One region of the Mesorhizobium sp. M2A.F.Ca.ET.043.02.1.1 genome, then DNA from elsewhere that is predicted to be linked to it. Evidence: riboswitches for the same ligand, from Rfam matches in the RefSeq annotation. Region 1 holds a riboswitch; each other region holds the start of a gene.
The links. Region 1 has a riboswitch for thiamine pyrophosphate ahead of thiB (thiamine ABC transporter substrate binding subunit). Riboswitches for the same ligand answer to the same signal wherever they lie in the genome.
Positions count from the first base shown of each region.

Region 2: another riboswitch for thiamine pyrophosphate. It lies ahead of EJ068_RS28125 (YkoF family thiamine/hydroxymethylpyrimidine-binding protein); the one in region 1 lies ahead of thiB (thiamine ABC transporter substrate binding subunit).
Region 3: another riboswitch for thiamine pyrophosphate. It lies ahead of thiC (phosphomethylpyrimidine synthase ThiC); the one in region 1 lies ahead of thiB (thiamine ABC transporter substrate binding subunit).

Region 1 is NZ_CP034445.1:2,351,156-2,353,414, forward strand. Features, by position in the region: gene thiB (thiamine ABC transporter substrate binding subunit) at 155-1,165, opposite strand; TPP riboswitch at 1,209-1,314, opposite strand; gene EJ068_RS11210 (thiamine diphosphokinase) at 1,445-2,089, shown strand; gene EJ068_RS11215 (ABC-F family ATP-binding cassette domain-containing protein) at 2,100-2,259, shown strand, end outside.
Region 2 is NZ_CP034445.1:5,874,390-5,876,648, reverse strand. Features, by position in the region: gene EJ068_RS28130 (ABC transporter permease) at 1-584, opposite strand, end outside; gene EJ068_RS28125 (YkoF family thiamine/hydroxymethylpyrimidine-binding protein) at 823-1,431, opposite strand; TPP riboswitch at 1,422-1,534, opposite strand; gene EJ068_RS28120 (GSU2403 family nucleotidyltransferase fold protein) at 1,730-2,259, shown strand, end outside.
Region 3 is NZ_CP034445.1:2,827,750-2,830,008, reverse strand. Features, by position in the region: gene thiC (phosphomethylpyrimidine synthase ThiC) at 1-1,092, opposite strand, end outside; TPP riboswitch at 1,196-1,312, opposite strand; gene EJ068_RS13335 (hypothetical protein) at 1,434-1,661, opposite strand.

The DNA of each region.
Region 1 (2,259 bases):
CAGCCAATCTCCCCCCTTGAGGGGGGTGAGGAGTGGTCCGCGAAGCGGACGGAAAGCCAACTGCTTGGCTTTCCGAATGACGAACGCCCGGAGCGACAGCGAAGGGCCGGGTCCGGCAGGACAGAGAGGGGGGCCTTGGCGCAAGCATCGCAGCCTACTTGCTCATCACCGCCAGCCACTCATCCGCCCACGCCTTGCGGTTGGCGGCAACCTCCTCCGGGCTGAACAGCAGGGTCTTGGTCGGCTTGACCAGTTTGTCGAAGGCCGGGTTGAGCGGCTTGTCGGTCTTGCCGGCCGGGAACATCCAGTTGGTTTCCGGGATGACGTCCTGGAATTTCGGCCCGGTCATGAAGGCGATGAACTTTTGCGTCAGCGGGTTCTTGGCACCCGTCGTGGTGATGCCGGCAACCTCGATCTGCAGGTATTCGCCTTCCTCGAAGGACGCCGCCTGATAGCGCTCGGTGTTCTCGGCCACCATGTGATAGGCCGGCGAGGTGGTGTAGGAGAGCACCATCGGCGCCTCGCCCTTGGTGAACAGGCCATAGGCCTCGCTCCAACCCGGCGTCACCGTCAGCACTTTCGTCTTGAGCTTGGCCCAGGCCTCCGGCGCCTTGTCGCCATAGACAGACTTCACCCACAAGAGCAGGCCGAGGCCGGGCGTCGAGGTGCGCGGATCCTGGATGACGATCTTGTCGGTGCCGCTACCCTCGATCAGGTCCTTCAGGCTCTTCGGCGGGACTTTTAGCTTCTGCGTGTCATAGACGACGGCGAAATAGCCATAGTCGAACGGCACGAAAGTGTCGTCGCTCCAGCCGCCCGGCACGTTGATACCCGAGACGTCGCCATGCGGCGCGAACAGCCCGCTCGCCTTGGCGTCCGCGGTCAGGTTGGTGTCGAGGCCGAGGACGATGTCGGCCTTGGTGCCGGCGCCCTCGAGCTTGACGCGGTTGAGCAGCGCGACGCCATCGGCGACCGAGACGAATTCGAGATCGCAGCCACATTCGGCTTCGAATTCCTTCTTCACCGCCGGTCCGGGCCCCCAATCGGCAGTGAAGCTTTCATAGGTATAGACGGTGAGCTTGTCCTTGGCGACGGCAGGCGCAACACCGGCCAGAAGCGACAAAAGACCGGCTGCGAGAATAAGCTTGGACAATATCGCGCGCATCGGCGCCTCCTTCGTTCGAGTGACAAGGAATTGAGGCGCCGGATGGTCCGAAACGTCTAATCCCTCCGCCGGTACAAACCGGATCAGGTTCAGCGGGTTGGCTCGATTGCCTCTCAGCCGGATCACGTCCGGCACCCCGTTAGAGCGTTTCGACAGATAGGCCCGGCCGAAGCGGCGTGCAAGCGGAAGTTTGCCGGGCAGCTAATGTTCCGAGGCAGGAACCGAAGCGCGGCGCTTCCGGCTTCCGTTTCCCCCGGCGGGCTGGTAAGGGCGACGGCCATGGGCACATTCACCATCCTGCTTGGCGGCGAGCTTATCCGCACGCCCCGGCTCGAACGCCAGATCGCTGGTTCGCGCGTCATCGCCGCCGACGCCGGCATCGGCCATGCCCGCATGCTGGGCCTTGTCCCCGAGCTCTGGGTCGGCGATTTCGACTCGGTGCCGGCCAACCTGCCCGAAGATCTGGCTTCCGTCCCACAAAAAATCTTCCCGGCCGAGAAGGACATGACCGATGGCGAGCTTGCAATAGCGGAAGCGCTCCAGCGCGGCGCCACCAGCCTCGTGCTTGCCGGCGCCTTCGGCGGCAAGCGCGCCGACCATGCCTCCCTGCATCTGGCGCTCGCCGTGCGGCTGGCAGAAGCGGGCACGACCGTGTTGCTGACGAGCGGCGCACAGGAAGGCGTTCCCATCCTGCCTGGCAAAGCCAGTTTCGACTATGCGGACAGCACCCTGTTTTCGGTGCTCGGCTTCTCCGACCTGTCCGGCCTGACGGTCACCGGCGCCAAATGGCCGCTCGACCGCGTCGAGTTGGCGTTCGGCTCCTCGCTCACTATATCAAACGAGGTCAAAGGGCGGCTTGGCATCGCGCTGGAGCGCGGCCGGGCGCTGCTTCTGGCCCACCCCTATCCTCTTCCCGAAAGCTGACATTCCAGATATGGCGCCGCCACTTCTCAACCTCGACGGCATTAAACTGACCTTCGGCGGCACCCCGCTGCTCGACGGTGCTGCGCTCAGCGCTTCCGCCAGCGAAAAGATCGCGCTGGTCGGCCGCAACGGCTCGGGCAAGTCGACCCTGCTCAAGATCGCCGCCGGCA
Region 2 (2,259 bases), 3.2 Mb from region 1:
GCCAGCCAGAATATGCGCCAGCGCCCTGCCCCCATGGCGGCAAGCATCTGGCTGATTTCGGCGCTTGTCGCGGCATAGCCTTCGACCAGCGCCACCATCATCGGGAAGACGGTGACCAGCGCGACCAGCAGGATCTTCGGCAAGAGGCCGAAGCCGAACCACAAGACCACCAGCGGCGCGATCGCCACCAACGGCAAAGTCTGGCTGGCGATCAGCAGCGGAAACAGCGCGCGGCGCAGCGGGGCCAGGAAGTCGACTAGCGCCGAAAGCACGAAGGCGGCGGCGAGCGAGCAGGCGAAGCCGGCAAGCGTGGCGCGGATGGTGGGCAGCGTGTTTTCGGCAAGTGCCGCGCGGTTTTGCCAGGCTTGCGCCAGCACGCGGGTGGGCGCCGGAAGCACGGTAGGCGCGATGCCGCCGAGACGGGCGTAGAACTCCCAAGCGAGGAGCAGCAACGTAAACGCGAGGGCGGCGGGAGCGATTTTGGCGAAGGTCGCCGTGAGAGCCAATCTCCCCCCTTGTGGGGGAGATGTCCGGCAGGACAGAGGGGGGCGCGAAGGAACGCCTCCCTGCGAAACTTGCCCCATAGCATCCGACGAAGGCTGCGCTTGCGAACGCCTGACATGCCGGCGGGACAGCGCCCCCCTCTGCCTTGCCAGGCATCTCCCCCACAAGGGGGGAGATTGGCCTTCACCTCGGCTTTCGCCAATCGCCGAAGGCTGCGCTCCCTCTTCAGAGAGGCGGTCAGATATGGGGCCCTCTCCCCCATGCAATAGGTCATACCAAACAGCCACGATAACTCTCCTCGACAGCTCGAGCTTGCGCTCAAACCGCGGTCGGGCTGTTGGCCGAAATGGTGATGTCGAGGGTCACATGCCCCGCGCCGGGTCCGAAGTGGCAGAAGGCTTCGTTGAGCGTGGCGAACACCGCGCCGGCGTCGCCGCGCAGCCTGGTGCAGAAGTTCTTGGAACGGTCGAACACGCCGGACTGTTTCAGGAAGTCGATGCAGCCATAGATCTCGTCCATGTGATCGCCCGTGCCCATCACATAGAGCGAGAATTGCGCTGCCACCGGCTGGTCGGTCGAGGGCGTCGACCGCACGGCGCCGAGCGCCGCGCGTTTGCGCTCGTCGAGCGGGACCGCCGGGCCGCCGATCTCGTCGGAACGGCAGATCGGGTCGTCCGGCTCGCCGGGGCAGCCGCGCGAGACGGCGGCCGACAGCACGCAATGCCTGCCGCTTTTGGCCGCTGCCACGAAGAGGTCGCGCATCGCCGGGAACAGCACTTCGGGCGGCCCGACCAGCAGCGTCGAGATGTCGTCGGTCTCGATCCTCAGCCTGTCGCGGTAAGGATCGAGCGCGCCCAACGCGCCGAGGATGACGCCGACGAAATCGTCGGCCATGGGATAAAGGGAAATCTGTGCGCCGGAAAACATGGCCCGCCTCGCTCCGCTGGTATTATCCAGATCAGCTTTAGGGTCCGGAGGCTTGCCGCCACCATCTCAGCCCCGACCGTACGGAGCACCCCTGTGGATGGGCGCGTTAAAGCACTGTTTGCCGGGTTGGGGAAGCGGTTTTTTGCGACGCCAGTTGGGCCACGAGTCTCATCTCCCCTAGGGGAGATGCCGGTGGTTATAAGATTTTCACGAATTTCTTATAACGAACTTGCAATCGACCTAGCGCCGCAGTTATAAGAAAATTGCAGGAATCTTATAACGCACAATAGCAGCGCCCATGAAGACCATCGACCTCGCCTACCGCACCCTTTACGCCGAGTTGGTGCAGCGCAGCCTCGATGCTTCCTTCGAGACGGATTTCTCGACGGCGGGCAATTTCGTGCGCGTGCCGGTGAAGGGCCGCGACTACTGGTATTTCGAGGAAACCCGCCCCGAGAAAAAGAGGCGTTATGTCGGTCCGGCCGAGGATCCCGAGATCGCCAGTCGGGTTGCGGCCTTCAGGGAGATCAAGGGCGATCTCAGGAGCCGCCGCAAGCTGGTCTCCACGCTTGTCCGCGATGCCGGCCTGACCGCACCCGAGACCTTCACCGGCGATGTCGTCGAGGCGCTGGAAAAGGCGGGGCTCTTCCGGCTGCGCGCGGTGCTGGTGGGCACCGTCGCTTTCCAGACCTATGCCGGGCATCTCGGGGTGCGATTGCCGGGTGCCGCGCTGCAGACAGGCGATGCCGATTTCGCACAGTTCCATTCCGTTTCGGCCGAAGTGGAAGACAGCATGCCGCCGGTCATCGACGTGCTGAAGGCAGTCGA
Region 3 (2,259 bases), 480 kb from region 1:
CGAGAAGGAAACGTCATAGGCTCTGGCGATGTCGCAGATCTCCTCGAAATGCTCGTAGAGGAAGCTCTCCCGGTGATGGTGCAGGCACCATTTGGCCATGATCGAGCCGCCGCGCGAGACGATGCCCGTGACCCGGTCGACGGTCAGCGGTATGTAGTGCAGCCGCACGCCGGCGTGGATGGTGAAATAGTCGACGCCTTGCTCGGCCTGCTCGATCAGCGTGTCGCGATAGACCTCCCAGTTGAGGTCCTCGGCGATGCCGCCGACCTTTTCGAGCGCCTGATAGAGCGGCACCGTGCCGATCGGCACCGGTGCATTGCGCACGATCCAGTCGCGGATGTTGTGGATGTTGCGGCCGGTCGACAGGTCCATCACCGTATCGGCGCCCCAGCGGATCGCCCACACCATCTTTTCGACCTCTTCGGCCATCGACGATGTGACAGCCGAGTTACCGATGTTGGCGTTGATCTTCACCAGGAAATTTCGCCCGATGATCATCGGTTCGCTCTCGGGATGATTGATGTTGGCGGGAATGATTGCGCGTCCGCGCGCCACCTCGTCGCGCACGAATTCGGGTGTGACGAAATCTGGGATCGCCGCGCCGAAGGCTTCGCCGTCGCGTTGCAGCTTGCCGCGCATCACCTCGCGGCCGAGATTCTCGCGGATGGCTACGAACTCCATTTCTGGCGTGATGATGCCGGCGCGCGCATAGGCAAGTTGGGTCACCGCCTTGCCCTGCTTGGCCTTGAGCGGCCGATTGCGTATCGGAAATTCCGGTGTCAGGCGCTCGCCGGTGGCGAATCCATTGTCTTCCGGCCGGACGTGGCGGCCGTCATAGGCTTCGACATCGCAACGCGCCGTGACCCATTCGTGGCGAAGCCGGGCAAGGCCTTTTTCGATGCTGGTTTGGACTGATGGATCGGTGTAGGGGCCGGACGGATCGTAGACGGTGACGGGCGGTTCGCCGGCCGTCGGATGGACGGAAATCTCGCGCATCGGCACCCTGATCTGCGGGTAGAGGACGCCGGGCTTGTGGATTTTCCGCGAGGCGGGCAGTGGTCCCGTCGACACGGCGGGGGTGAGGGCATTCATCGTGAGGCTCCTTTGCTCATGCATTGGAGACCCAGTTCTGTGCCGGAAGGATGAAAAGACGCTTCTGTAGACCTGCTGCAGCAGGACCTCGGGCGTAAACTCCCGCAAAGCGCTTGCACCGTCCCTACGCCAGTATGAACTGGATCAGGTTCAACGGGTCACTGCGCCGCGAAAGCCAGCAGTATCTCAGCCCCTTACCGGGACTCCCCTGGTGAATGCCTCAAGTTGAATGGGCCGGTGCTGCTTTGTCAAGCGCCTTCGGGCGCCTTCGGGCGCCTTCGGCCGGTGGCGACGTCCGGCGGCCGGCCGAGCGGAGAGCTCGCGCATGCATCGGGGACAAGTCACGCCCCGTAGACCAGGGCTGGAATGGCCAAAGTCTCATTCGCTTCGTGAAGGATGGAAAAACTGTATCGGCCATGTGCGTCGAGATCGACCGAGTAGCTCAGGCGGTCACGGATGTGGTTATCCTGGTCGAAGGCGACGATTTGCGGCTTCAGCGAGGTGATTTGCACCACGTCCAGGTAGATGGAGTTGCAGATATGATCTGGTCGTCGGGCTGGCAGGTGCAAGCGGCCGCTCTATTCAGGATGCGGCATCGGCGGCGTTCCCGATACCAATGATATCTTGCGGGCAACTTATGCAATCACCGGCTTCGTAAAACCCGACGGCGGCGGCCGTGTCCTGGCGCTGAGGATGTGCCGCTGTTCCAGCAGAGAAATCGCGTGGGCGCGGAGTTTTCGCTCTGCGAGGAAGAGTTGACGCAATCGTTTAGCTTGCTTGCAGTTCGTAGAGACCCGCCTTTGAAAGCAACTAAGCTATTGCATTGATATGTTGGTGCGCGATCGATCGCTACATAGCCGGCCGCCATTATCCGAGTATTGATCCGCCGGTGTTCGTGTTGCCGTATATGGCAATCCCTGCGAGATCGTCGCGGCCGGATCGGCCGCACCCTCTAGTCATAAAAGGGGAAGCGACCGAGAATTCCGCTGCCGAAAACTTCTCTGGCTTGGCTATGCATGCGGTAGATGAGATCGCCGCCTACCGCGACCTGGTCGAGGAAGGCATCGACGCCCAGTTCGGACAGCCTGGTTATCGCAATGCGTTAGCGGCTCAGACTTGCGGTCTCGAGAGCGGCCTTTGGGGGTCACCTCTTTTTTGTTTCAGAGG